DNA from 4 places in the Ruegeria sp. BE9 genome. Region 2 is predicted to be linked to each of the others. Evidence: riboswitches for the same ligand, from Rfam matches in the RefSeq annotation. Region 2 holds a riboswitch; each other region holds the start of a gene.
What was found. Region 2 has a riboswitch for cobalamin ahead of nrdH (glutaredoxin-like protein NrdH). Riboswitches for the same ligand answer to the same signal wherever they lie in the genome.
Positions count from the first base shown of each region.

Region 1: linked by a shared signal. The riboswitch ahead of ACR0EO_RS00310 (DUF1636 family protein) and the one ahead of nrdH (glutaredoxin-like protein NrdH) in region 2 are both predicted to bind cobalamin.
Region 3: linked by a shared signal. The riboswitch ahead of ACR0EO_RS14660 (DUF4198 domain-containing protein) and the one ahead of nrdH (glutaredoxin-like protein NrdH) in region 2 are both predicted to bind cobalamin.
Region 4: linked by a shared signal. The riboswitch ahead of ACR0EO_RS19020 (hypothetical protein) and the one ahead of nrdH (glutaredoxin-like protein NrdH) in region 2 are both predicted to bind cobalamin.

Region 1 is NZ_JBQFTS010000001.1:64,663-68,028, reverse strand. Features, by position in the region: gene ACR0EO_RS00320 (NAD(P)-dependent oxidoreductase) at 1-73, opposite strand, end outside; gene ACR0EO_RS00315 (LysR substrate-binding domain-containing protein) at 176-1,060, shown strand; cobalamin riboswitch at 1,134-1,342, shown strand; gene ACR0EO_RS00310 (DUF1636 family protein) at 1,436-1,810, shown strand; gene cobW (cobalamin biosynthesis protein CobW) at 1,812-2,867, shown strand; gene cobN (cobaltochelatase subunit CobN) at 2,871-3,366, shown strand, end outside.
Region 2 is NZ_JBQFTS010000009.1:25,153-28,518, reverse strand. Features, by position in the region: gene ACR0EO_RS19380 (LysR substrate-binding domain-containing protein) at 40-918, shown strand; cobalamin riboswitch at 1,357-1,548, shown strand; gene nrdH (glutaredoxin-like protein NrdH) at 1,632-1,853, shown strand; gene nrdI (class Ib ribonucleoside-diphosphate reductase assembly flavoprotein NrdI) at 1,869-2,282, shown strand; gene nrdE (class 1b ribonucleoside-diphosphate reductase subunit alpha) at 2,264-3,366, shown strand, end outside.
Region 3 is NZ_JBQFTS010000005.1:97,000-100,365, forward strand. Features, by position in the region: gene ACR0EO_RS14655 (ArsR/SmtB family transcription factor) at 26-733, shown strand; cobalamin riboswitch at 1,058-1,255, shown strand; gene ACR0EO_RS14660 (DUF4198 domain-containing protein) at 1,386-2,171, shown strand; gene cbiM (cobalt transporter CbiM) at 2,175-2,786, shown strand; gene ACR0EO_RS14670 (cobalt ABC transporter permease) at 2,783-3,343, shown strand; gene cbiQ (cobalt ECF transporter T component CbiQ) at 3,343-3,366, shown strand, end outside.
Region 4 is NZ_JBQFTS010000008.1:146,423-149,788, reverse strand. Features, by position in the region: gene ACR0EO_RS19035 (bifunctional 2',3'-cyclic-nucleotide 2'-phosphodiesterase/3'-nucleotidase) at 1-394, shown strand, start outside; RNA gene ffs (signal recognition particle sRNA small type) at 434-532, shown strand; gene ACR0EO_RS19025 (alpha/beta hydrolase family protein) at 570-1,427, opposite strand; cobalamin riboswitch at 1,566-1,785, shown strand; gene ACR0EO_RS19020 (hypothetical protein) at 1,867-2,274, shown strand; gene ACR0EO_RS19015 (protein-tyrosine phosphatase family protein) at 2,284-2,775, opposite strand; gene ACR0EO_RS19010 (DNA polymerase III subunit gamma/tau) at 2,924-3,366, shown strand, end outside.

The sequences.
Region 1 (3,366 bases), on a different contig from region 2:
CAACTCCATTGCGCAGAAGTGACCCAGACAGCTTGCCGCCGACGTTGCCCAAACCGATAAATCCGACTTTCATTTTTTCCTCCAGCTAGTCGTGTTGGTTCCAAGTATCCCCGTTGCCAAGCAGAAACTAAAATGAATAATAACGCCCATAATGATCGGATTATTTTGGTGATAAATGGACAGACTTCCAAACCCAGTATGGCTGCGCAGTTTTGAATCCGCCGCACGCCATCTCAACTTCACCACAACAGCGCAAGAACTTGGCCTGACTCAAACGGCTGTTTCACTGCACATCAGGTCACTAGAGGCCGAACTGGGACAGAAGCTATTCATCCGAAACGCGCGACGTTTGAACTTGACGGAACTGGGGCAGTCGTACTCGCTAACAGTCCGGCGTGCGCTGGGGGATATCGCACTGTCCACCAACAGCTTGTTCGGCCCGTCATCCCGGCAAACTTTGACAATACGGGCTGCTATTTCGACGGCGACCTATTGGATTGCCGCAGAACTCCCCGAGTTTTCAGCTCAGCATCCCGAGATACCGGTTCGGTTGGTGTCACATATCTGGAATGACAGCATAGCGCCCAATGATGTGGATGTTGAGATCCGCCTGGGTTACGGCGACTGGCCCGGGGTCAAATCTGAAAAACTCTCAGACGAAAAGCTGGTTCCAATCTGCCGATCCGAGAGCGAAATCCCAGACCTAATCTCACCCGATTGTGGCCCATTGATCCAAATCCTAGGGTATGAGGACAACTGGGCACGTTACTTCGAAGCCAACACCATTACACCCGCCGAACAGTCGCCGCAGCATTCAGTAGATACAACAGTCGCCGCATTGCAGCTTGTAATGGCAGGAGCGGGCTACGCGACCATCCTTGAAAGGTTCGCCCAGAACGCCATCCGTCAGGGTGCGCCGATCGCTATTGCCGGCCCCGCGATTCCTTTTGCCCAGTCGCATTATCTGATTAGCCCTCAGGGGGATGCGCAGCGAACGGCCGCGTCTGGTTTGTTCTGCTCATGGCTGCGGGATCGTCTGGCGACAGATGCCGCTGATTGACAAAGGCTGGTCGCTTTTCTTTCCTCTTTGGTTTCAACCCTTGTCTCGTGCTTGACAAGGCCCCTACCCGTGCCGCATGTCCCCTTGCGTTGGTGTCCATTTAAACGTGGATGAAAAGGGAATGCGTCAACGGTTATCCGCCAAACGCAGCCGCCCCCGCGACCGTGACCGGAGAAGGTGCCCAAAGCCACTGGCCCAAAAGGCCGGGAAGGCGGGACACCTGCCAGAGCTCAGCCTCTGACATCCGCAAGCCGGGAGACCTGCCAGCACCCGAAGTTGCAACCGGGCGGGGTGTTCCGGTGTCGGGTCCATGTCGGAATACGTGGCCCGCATGAAACCCCGTCCCCCACGAAGAGGTTTGGGGGGATGAGAGACATGACTGAGACCACGCCAGTCGAACTGCTGGTTTGTACCACTTGCCGTCGCGGCCTGCCTGTCGAGGATGACGCGCAGCGACCTGGTGCCTTGCTGCACAAAGCGTTGGAAAACGCCGATTTACCCAATGGAATCGAACTGAAACCAGTCGAATGCCTGTCGAACTGCGATCAGGGGTGCTCGATCGTTCTTCGTGGTGGGCCGTCTCGTTGGACCTTCGTGTACGAAAACCTGAATGAAACCGATCACGTCGAAACCATCGTCGAAGGTGTGACCAAATATCTGGCCACCGAAGATGGGTTGGTCAAATGGCGTGAGCGTCCAGAACACTTCCGCAAAAACTGCGCTGCCCGTATTCCCCCGATTGGAGCCTAAAATGTCGAATCTCGAAAAACTTCCCGTCACAGTGATCACCGGCTTTCTGGGATCGGGCAAAACCACTCTGGTCAAGCACCTGATGCAGAACCCACAGGGCAAGCGTCTGGCGGTTGTGGTCAACGAATTCGGCGATGTTGGTGTTGACGGCGACATCCTGAAATCCTGCGCGATCCCGGATTGCCCAGCGGAAAACATCATGGAGCTGGCAAACGGCTGCATCTGCTGCACCGTGGCTGATGACTTCATCCCGACCATCGAGGCCCTGATGGCGCTTGAGCCGCGCCCCGATCACATCCTGATCGAAACGTCCGGTCTCGCCCTGCCCAAGCCGCTGCTGAAAGCGTTTGATTGGCCAGATATCCGTTCGAAAATTACGGTCGATGGCGTGATCGCTCTGGCCGATGCCGAAGCTGTTGCTGCCGGTCGTTTTGCCCCGAATGTCGAGGCCGTAGACGCCCAGCGCCTGGCCGATGACTCGATCGATCACGAAACGCCTCTGTCTGAAGTGTTTGAAGATCAGATTTCCTGCGCCGACATCATCCTGCTGACCAAGCCCGATCTGGCCGGTCCAGAAGGTGTTGCCAAAGCGAAAGCGGTCATCGCCGCCGAAGCGCCGCGCCCCCTGCCCGTTGTCGAGGTTGCCGAAGGTGCCGTAGACGTACGCGTTGTTCTAGGCCTAGAAGCCGCTGCAGAAGACGACATGGACGCCCGTCCGTCGCATCACGACGGTCACCATGATCACGAGCATGACGACTTCGAAAGCATCATCGTTGAGTTGCCAGAACAGTCCGATCCAGCCGATTTGGTTGCCAAGATCGAACGCCTGGCCAATGAACTGAATATCCTGCGTGTCAAAGGGTATGCTGCCGTCGCAGGCAAGCCAATGCGCTTGCTTGTGCAAGCTGTTGGCGCGCGCGTCCGTCACCAGTACGACCGTCCGTGGGAGCCGGGTGAAGAGCGCCGCTCGCGTCTGGTTGTCATCGCCGAGCATGACGACATCAAAGAGGCTGCAATCCGCGATATTCTCGTGGGTGTGACCGAGGCTGCCGAGTAAGCCATGCACGTCGTCTTCCGCGAAAGCCACGGGTTAGAAGAAACTGAAACCCCAACCGATCTGGGCCAGAGCCCAGCGGATTTGGTGGTGCTGTCCTTCTCGGACAGTGACCTTGGCGCTTTCGCGGCAGGCTGGCATCGTGGTGGAGGCCCCGAGGGGCGTATGCCCACGATGCGATTGGCTAACTTGACCGCGCTGAAACACCCTCTGTCCGTCGACACTTATGTAGAACAGACATTGGAGGGCGCAAAGGGCATCCTAATTCGCCTGATCGGCGGAGTGCCTTACTGGACCTACGGGTTGCAGCAGGTTCTGGCGCTTGCGCAAGCCAAGGGTATTGCCTTGGCTGTTTTGCCAGCGGACGGGCGTGAAGACACAAGGCTCGACGAATACTCGACTCTACCAGTCTCGACCCTGCGCCGATTGGCACATCTCTGCGACACCGGCGGAGAAGTCGCGGCTCAGGCCGCCTTGGCACAGATGGCTTTGGCAGCTGGCC
Region 2 (3,366 bases):
CTATCGAGTTTTTAGGTTCCTCCTGTTAGTTTTTCTCACATGGCAGAGAACCTCAGACACCTTCGCGCCCTTCAGGCCTTTGACGAAACCGCAACCCACTCCAACGTGACCAAGGCAGCGAATGTTCTGAACGTCACTCACGGGGCGATCAGTCGGCAGATTAAACTGCTAGAACTTCATCTCGGCGTCTCGCTCTTTCATCGCCGCCCCAATGGCGTTGAACTGACCAAAGCCGGAGAACGCCTGTATCAATCGACACGCGGGGCGTTTTCAGCGCTACAACTGGGCGTAATGGATGTGAAGCGGCTACATCACCGACAGTCGCTTACAGTTTCATTATCCACTTCACTGGCGCTCAAATGGCTTGTGCCGTTACTGAGTTCATTTCAACAGAAGCATCCGGGTATTGCCTTGTTGCTGGACACGAACGATGCCCTTGCGAACTTCGACACATCTGAGGTCGATGTAGCTCTGAGGTTTGGAGAACCCGGCTGGGACGGGCTCTATCATGAGAAAATTAGACAAGAGGAATTGATTGTCGTAGCCGCGCCCTCACTTGTTGAGAAAACAGACTTGCCCTTGAGCGCCGAAGACATCGCCAACCTTCCCCTCTTACACGATGCATTTAACGTCGGATGGGAAAGCTGGGCCGAGCAAGTTGGATTGAACCCCGAACGCATCAACGCACAGAGCATAAAATACGTGGATAGTGCTGTTCTCTTGGAAGCTGCGATTGATGGGCAAGGCGTTGCGTTGGCCAGACACCTTTTGGCGGAGAGGGACTTAAAGCTTGGCCGACTGACCCGTCTCGATCAAAGCAATGTTCCTCTGGACCGCGGATTGTATTTCGTCTGCCGACCCGGCGATCAGGAACGAGTCACAGTTAGAATTTTCAAAAAATGGCTCATGTCCATCTGAGCTTTGTATCCACAAGGTACAACCCGGCTTGCCTTCGCGGTACATAGGTCCGGTCTTGTAGGTTTTGCGTCGTACTGGCGATTGTAACGTTTGCGCCGTCAATCAATTTGCGGGATCTGAACTCCACCAAACTGCACTTTTGGCCAAATCGTTCATGACTGTTGTCCACCGCGAATTGAACGGTAAAGCCCGCCGACCTTTCGCCCTCGTCTCAGAAGAAACCAATTGCCTAATGACGACCTAAAACTACGCAGTCAATTCCTTGCAGATTGCGCTGTGACTAAACGGTTTTATAAGGCATCAAGCAAATAAAGGCTTGTTTCTCGTCCCTGCAACGCGCCGGATCACGCGCACTATTTTGAATATCACGATGTTAGCAAGTCAAAAGAATCCTCAAGCTGCCTCACCCAATATGTTGACAAACCATCACCACCAAACCCAATATGGTGTTGCTTCGGTTCTTTCGATTCATGTCGAAAGCTAAGAGGGAAACCGGTGAAATTCCGGCGCTGCCCCCGCAACTGTAAGCGGAGAGTTCGGCTGAATATGCCACTGAAAGTTTCCTTTTGGGAAGGCCAGTCCGAACATTGATCCGCGAGCCAGGAGACCTGCCGCAGGCGTAGACGATAACCACGAACGGAGGGTTCGGGGGCGCGCATCGGGAACTTATTACCCGTGACGTCCTCGGCTTTGATTAAAAGGACAGAGGACCAATGAGCATTACCGTATATTCCAAACCCGCCTGTGTACAATGCACCGCCACCACCCGCGCGCTGGACGCAAAAGGCATTATATATGACGTCGTCGACCTGACCGAAGACGACAGCGCGATGACCCATGTGACCGAGCTGGGCTATCGTCAGGCACCAGTCGTAATCGCAGGCAGCGATCACTGGTCTGGCTTTCGCCCGGACATGATCGCCCAACTGGCCTGATCCGTGACCGCGCCGATCCCGGCGCTGGTCTATTTCTCATCGAAATCGGGAAACACCCACCGCTTTGTTACGCGGCTGGGCCTGCCTTCTTTACGCATTCCGATAGAGGTGGATCAGCAGCCTGAACCCAGAAGCCCATATGTTTTAATGTGCCCAACTTATGCCGATTGCGAAGGTCGCGGAGCAGTTCCTAAACAGGTGATCCAGTTCCTGAACGATCCCCTCCGACGCGCTGGAATCGTAGGGGTGATTGGCACCGGAAATCGGAATTTCGGTGCGACCTACGCTTTGGCCGGTCGCATCATCGCGCAGAAATGCAAGGTGCCGCTGCTCTATTCCTTTGAACTGGCCGGCACCGAAACAGACATCGCCCGCGTCCGCGCAGGGCTTGAGAGATTAGGGAGAAACCAATGCTCGACAGCAGCGTAAATGAGCAGGACTATCACGCGCTGAATGCGATGCTGAACCTCTATGATAGTGAGGGGAAGATCCGCTTCGACGCCGACCGTATGGCCGCGCGGCAGTACTTCCTGCAGCATGTGAACCAGAACACAGTATTCTTCCACTCGCTGGATGAAAAGCTGGGGTATCTGGTTTCCGAGGGCTATTATGAAGAGGCCGTTCTGGACCAGTATTCCAAGAACTTCATGCGCAAGATCTGGGATGCGGCCTATGCAAAGAAATTCCGGTTCCCGACCTTTCTGGGCGCATTCAAGTATTACACCTCGTACACCCTGAAAACTCGTGACGGACAAAGGTACCTCGAACGTTATGAGGATCGCGTTGTCATGACCGCGCTGGCTCTAGCGCGTGGCGATGAGGCGCTGGCCGTGTCCTTCATGGAAGAAATGTTAGCTGGCCGTTTCCAGCCCGCTACCCCGACCTTTCTGAACGCGGGCAAGGCCTCACGCGGCGAACTAATCTCGTGCTTCTTACTGCGTCTGGAAGACAACATGGAGAGCATCGGGCGCGGCATCAACTCAGCCCTGCAGCTGTCCAAGCGCGGCGGTGGCGTTGCACTGTTGCTGACCAACATCCGCGAGCATGGCGCCCCGATCAAAGGGATTGAGAACCAATCCTCTGGCGTGATCCCTGTGATGAAACTGCTGGAAGACAGCTTCTCCTACGCCAACCAGCTGGGTGCGCGGCAAGGAGCTGGCGCGGTCTATCTGAACGCCCACCACCCGGACATCATGCGGTTCCTCGACACCAAGCGCGAAAACGCGGATGAGAAAATCCGCATCAAAACGCTGAGCCTTGGCGTGGTGATCCCCGACATCACCTTTGAGCTGGCGAAAAAGAACGCCGATATGTACCTTTTCTCGCCGCATGATGTGGAAAAGGTCTATGGCGTGCCGTTCTCGGAAATCTCGGTCACTGAGAAGTACAACGAGATGGTCGATGACAAGCGCATCCGCAAATCAAAGGTCAACGCTCGCGAGTTTTTCCAGACCATTGCCGAGATTCAGTTCGAATCCGGCTACCCTTACGTGATGTTCGAAGACACGGTGAA
Region 3 (3,366 bases), on a different contig from region 2:
GGCATGTTTCGGATATTTCCGAAGTATGTATGATGAACCTCCGATGTCCCGTGTCGGCGCGTTGATCGGTTCGCCAGCGCGCGCTTTGATGCTGACAGAATTGTTTGATGGCAGGGCTTTGACCGCGACCGAACTTGCGGGTGTTGCTGGTGTTTCAGCCGCCACTGCAAGCGAGCACCTCGGGCTTTTGCTTGCTGGCGGTTTGGTGTCGCGAGAGAAAAGTGGAAGACACAATTACTACAGGTTAGCTTCGCCCGAGATCGCTAATGCGCTGGAACAGCTTGCGGTGCAGACAGCACAAATTGATCCCGGTGTGCCAGCCAAACCAAAGGTGCGAACGCCCATTCAGGATGCGCGCATGTGTTATGATCACATCGCTGGTCGTCTGGGCGTCGCGATTGCGGATGCGTTGGTGGAAAATGGCTCCTTGGTTCCTTTGGACAGTGATTACGATCTGACACCAAAAGGGGTGGCGATGTTTACGTCCCTTGGAATTGATGTGTCGGACTTGCGTACTTCGAAGCGGCTGTTTGCTCGCCAATGTCTGGATTGGAGTGAACGCCGTCACCACGTTGCAGGAGCGGTAGGTGCGGCGGTGGCTGAACTGGCTTTCGAGAGAAGCTGGATAATCCGAACCAAAGAACGCAGAGTTCTTTCGGTAACTCCCAAAGGGCAGAAGGAAATGAAGGATTTTCTGGGCGTAAGACTCCACTTAGATAAAGCGATGCGATAGGGCGTTCCTCGATTCTCACCACTGCTAATCCCGATGGTGGTCAAATCGAACAGTGGGTTCACCGCATTGACCTCAAAGCCCTTCATTTAAAGGGTTCGTCGGCATCAATGCGCCACTTTACATTCAACTGTTTTGCTTACTCCTGATGCTGCCAAATCCGGCCAAGCTTGCTGTTATGATTGAATTAATCGCGCTTACACAGACTTGGTTAAGGCACGAGCGCTAATTGGTTGACGTTTCTTGCCCGAACGTTGGGGTATTCTGCCCCGGCTTTTTCCTGCTCCTGATGCAAAAGTTTGTTGACTGAGAACAGCAATGTCTGGCAAGCCGCTCGGCATGTCCGGTTCCGGAGCTCGCTTTGGAATCAATAGGGAATGCGGTGAGGGTTTTGGCCCAATTCCGCAACTGCACCCGCAACTGTAGGCGGCGAGCAGGGCTGATACGCCACTGAGGGTACTCGGGAAGGCCAGTCCAACGCTTAGACCCGCAAGTCAGGAGACCTGCCGGACATGTGCTCCCATTAGGAGCACTCCTAATCGGCGACGGGATGTTCGCGGACCGGGATGCTTAATTAAGCACAACGGCCTTGGACCCCCTCAGTCACAACGCATTTCGTGCCGGGAATGGCGCGATGGGACAAGGACGAATTTACATGAAAAAGCTGCTCTGCGCGGCCGCAACCGCTCTGGCGCTACCCGCCATGGCACAGGCGCATTTCCTGCTGGAATACACCACCGAAACCATGATCGAGAAACCAGGTGATGTTCCGGTAAAGCTCATCTTTTGGCACCCGTTCGAGAACGGCCATGTCATGGATCTGGAGAAGCCACAGGAATTCTATGTGATCCACAATGGTGAGAAAACCGACCTGCTGGATACGTTGGAACCCGTGCGTTTTACCGGCGGTGAGAACGAAGGCGCGGCGTTCAAGGGTTCGGTTCCTGTCAAACGCTCGGGTGACTACGTGCTGGTTACCGTTCCTCAGCCCTACTATGAGGAATCCGAGGACATCTACATCCAGCAGCTAACCAAGGCGTTTCTGAACCGCAATGAGCTGCCAACCGACTGGATGAATCCGGTTGGTTTGGCAACCGAGATCATTCCGCTGAACAAGCCAACCAACGTTATCGCGGGTTCAACATTCACCGGCCGCGTATTGGCCGATGGTCAACCGGTAGCAGGTGCCGAGATCGAGATCGAATACATGGCCGCTGAACCAGACATGGACAGCGCGGCGTCATCGACTCCGTCGGTCTCTCCGATGCCAGGTGGCGCTGTGGTCGCCATTTCGGACGATAACGGTTATTTCTCGTTCGGCGTACCGAAAGCGGGTTATTGGGGGTTCGCTGCACTTGGTTCGGGTCCGGCAACCGAACATGAGGGCAAAGAACTCAGCCAGGATGCGGTCATCTGGATCCGCGCCTGGGACATGGAGTAAGAGATGCACATCGTCGACGGAGCCCTTTCCAACCCGGTCGTCATTGGCGGCGCCGTTGCGGCCGCGGGCGGGATTGCTATGGGTCTCAGGTCGCTGGATCTTGATCGCATCCCCACTGCGGGGGTGCTGTCGGCCACCTTCTTCGTGGCTTCCTTGATCCACGTCCCGATCGGTCCGTCGTCGGTGCATTTGATCCTGAATGGCATGGCCGGGCTTTTGCTCGGCTGGGCCGCCTTCCCGGCACTGTTCGTCGGGCTTTTGCTCCAAGCTGTCTTCTTTGGCTTTGGCGGGTTGACGGTATTGGGGATCAACACCCTCAACATTGCGCTGCCTGCAGTTCTGGCCGGAATGCTCTTTGGCCGCCTGATCGCACGCGGAACACCTCTGCATGGCGCGATTTGGGGGGGCGTAGGCGGAGCCTTCGCAATCGCGGCTACAACCGCAATGGTCGCCATTTCGCTGGCCCTGTCGGGTGAGGAATTCCTGCCCGCCGCCAAGCTCGTGTTCTTTGCACATATCCCTGTCATGGCGATCGAAGCGCTGCTGACTGGTTTTGCTGTGTTGCTGGCCCGTAAGGTCAAGCCCGAGCTCTTCCTCAAAGGAGCAACCACATGAAGCATATGGTTCTCATTCTGGCTTTGTGCTGTGCGCCTTTACCGGCGCTGGCGCACAAGGTTATCGCGGGTGTCTTTGCCTCCGGTGACTCGATAGAAGGAGAACTGGGGTTCTCGAATGGTGACATGGCAAGTGACACCGAGGTTGTCGTGAGCGGACCGGACGGAACCGAATTGGGCCGTGTGGTCACAGACGGCGATGGCTTCTTTATCTACAAACCGACCTTAGCCGTTACGCATACTTTCTTTGCGGATCTCGGCGCCGGTCATATCGCTGAAATCGTCATGCCTGCCCAAGAAGTCGCGGAAATCATGGGTGTCGAGGCTATAGTAACACCCACCGCAACAGCCTCAACGACCGATGCAGCGTCATTTAACGCAGAACAGCAACAGATGATTGCTAAAGTGGTCCGCGATGAGATGCGCCCCCTGCGCCGCGAGATCGCAGCCTACCGTGAGCAAAACGATCTACAGACCATCCTTGGCGGGATTGGCTATATTGCCGGTTTATTCGGGCTTGGCTTTTACCTCGCCGCGCGCAGGAAGTTGGCCGCCTGATGGCGCACGCACTGGGACCTCGT
Region 4 (3,366 bases), on a different contig from region 2:
TGGCGGACATCTGATCCATCCCGCACATCATCGGATTCGGGATATTTGTCTGAACGGGCACCCTTTGGAGGCTGATCAGCGCTTTGTCGTTGCGCTCAACAATTATCGTGCCAATGGCGGCGGGCATTTCTCTTTCCTCGAACACGCAGAGCGCATCAAACTGCCAATCCTATCAATTCAAGAGATTTTACGGGACTACCTGTCCAACGATCTGCCACCCGACCCGCTCGAAACTGCGCCTCAACCCTTTCGATTCAGGCCTCTGAACGGTGCGTCTGCGACACTGAGAACCGGCCAGGCCGCGCGTCGGTATTTAGACGAGCTGGATGAATTCAATCCCGCTGTTATCGGAGAAGATGACGCGGGCTTTCTACTGATCCGTTTGACATTGTGACGGGTTGTCATTCTCACGCTTACTGCCTATATCAACCCTTGAGAGGTTGGCGCGGGCGAGCGCCTCGCCAACCTGGTCAGGTCCGGAAGGAAGCAGCCACAACGAGCCCCGCTTGGGTCGATGTCCAACCTCTCACTTCTCCCCTTACACAGGCAGAACGTCCGAATAAGCGGAATTACGCGATCAGTCGTGGCCAGACAGCCGCGTTACGACGGGCAAACGCGCCGATATGCCCGACTTTGGGCAGACCGAAATCACCCGGCGATAATAGATGGCGGCGCGCTTTCGGACCGTAAAGATCAGCCAAGCGCCAAACTGCATTTGGCGGCACCAAATCATCATCGACGAAAGTAATCAGATCAACGGGAGTATCCGATTCCGCCCAGCGTGCTTCGGGTAGAGTCAGGCCAATCTCGGGCAAGTAATTGCGCGGCGCGGTACACCATCCCCGCCACTGCCAATAGACGCTTGCAGGTAGGTCCGCGCCAAAACCCAGCGCCTTACCCGGAAGATAGCCCAAGGCTTTGACAGCAAGAGGCGCATGGCCGTACCAAAACAGTAAAGCCAGTGCCCGGTAGGGCCATGGGTGGTCGGAAACGGTCACAGGGCCCGAGCAGACACAAATCATACGGTCGATCTGATCGATATCGGGCTGGATTGGCCCAAGCATCCCGCCAACGGAATGACCAATGCTCCATTGTTCGGCTTCTGGGAATCTCCGCCTCATTTCGGCACGTGCAGCTGGCATATCGATGAGTGCCCAATCTGCCATCTTGACCCGTGACGCCTTTAAGGAACCAGCCAGAGAATGACCAAAATCACTGTAGTCGTAGGTAAGGCAGGCCATGCCATGTTCGGCAGCCAGCCAATGGGCGAAATGCTGGTAGTAGTCCCGAGGCACACCGGTCGCACCGTGAATTACAACTGCAGTCCGGGGGTTAGTCGCAGGCAAATATAGTCGTGCCGACAGGCTGGCAGGGCCTGAAGGAAAGTGAAAATCTTCTGCCAGAACTGCCGACGAATTGTCCAGCATGACGCACCTCTATCTCTGAACTGTTCAGTTCACTTCCTTCAATCGCCATGTTTTGACCTGCCGAGTCAACACTGGTGCTGCATGACCTCGCGTCCACCCTGTTGCGCAAAAGGCTGCTTGACTCGCGCCTCTCTCAACCGCTAGCGATGGCTCGATGGTTCTCGTCCCCGATCTCGGGGCGGGATGAAAAGGGAACACGGTGCGGTCCACCCCGGTAATGCCGGAACGGACCAATGCCGCGACTGCCCCCGCAACTGTAAGCGGAGAGCGATGCCGAATTACCACTGGCCGTAGGCTGGGAAGGTTGGCAAAGCGACGACCCGCAAGTCAGGAGACCTGCCATCGAACTAAAACCGAAACTCGGACGGGGTGTCCGGGCAGGTCGTCAGTTCGCTGTCATACCTGATCTATGCCCCGTCTATCGCGCGGAGGGCGCACTATGATCTGGAAGACCAAAACTCACGAATTTTCTGCCACCGTGTGCCAGCGCACCGGAAAAACCTGTCCGGCACTGGCACAAGTCGCTCGGGTCATTACTCAGGCGATCGAGACCGCAGCCCCTGCGACAACACCTGATTTTCAAGTCGAGGGCAGCAGCGAATTGACCCACTGCCCCGAAGGCTGCACAGCACGCTTTCGCGCGCGCCAGGACCAGATCCGAGTGTTTTGCGGTTCGGGAACTGATGTTTCAATCGAGTCACTTGAACACTACGCAGATATGATGTTCGCGGATGTCTTCAGCTCTCTGCCCACAGACGTTGTGGCCAACCCGCCTTGCGCGATGCTCGAAGTTTTGGCTTTGGCTCCCCCTCCGATCATCCAAGTCGATAATCAACTGGCACTCTGACACAGAAAATCAGGGCCGGGCTGCCTGCGCAGCCCATGCCATCTGCCCGTCAGTCTCGACCGCGCATGGCCTTACATCGCGCAGGCGTTTCAGTGCGGCCTTTGGCAGTTCACCGTTCTCGACCATGAGACGCAGAACGATCATCCCCGACCGTCCGCACCCCCCACGGCAGTGAACCAATACGCGCCCGGAACCGGACAAAATCTGCCTCACAGCCTTGCTTATAGCCGGCCACTTGGCCTGAGTTGCTGGTGACGGGGCACCAAAATCCTCTATTGGCAAGTGCGCCCAAGAAATACCATGGGCTTCTAGATCAACACCAAACGCACCTGCACCTTCCTGTGCCATCTCGACCTGTGTCGTCATTGAGATGACCAGATCCGGTTGCCAATCGCATATCGCAATCAAATCCTGCGCATACCGACCACCACGCCCCGGCATAGGCGACAGGGCAACTGTGCCGTGCCCGACTGACAATGGGTAAAACGACAGAGGGTTCACATTTCTATCCTTGCAGCAATGTTGACACGTTTATCTGTTCTATGTCGCGTTATCCGCCCTGCAAACTGAAATTCACCCAAGCCTGCTGTGGACGTGGGCGGCGGGGGCCTCTACGCTGCATCCTTGAACCGAATCCGACAGAGCAGACATGAACGACACGCCAAGCCCCGCCTATCAGGTTCTCGCCCGTAAATACCGCCCCGAAACCTTTGCCGATCTCGTCGGCCAGGACGCAATGGTACGAACGCTGAAAAACGCGTTCGAGGCTGACCGTATCGCGCAGGCCTTTATCATGACCGGCATACGCGGAACCGGTAAGACCACAACCGCGAGGATCATTGCCAAAGGCATGAACTGCATCGGTCCTGATGGGGAAGGCAAACCTACGACGGAACCCTGCGGCCAGTGCGAACATTGCGTAGCCATCATGGAAGGTCGTCACGTCGACGTGATGGAAATGGACGCCGCCAGCAGGACGGGCGTTAACGATATCCGCGAAATCATCGACAGCGTCCGCTATCGCGCCGCCAGCGCGCGTTATAAAATCTACATCATCGACGAGGTCCACATGCTGTCGACCAGCGCGTTCAA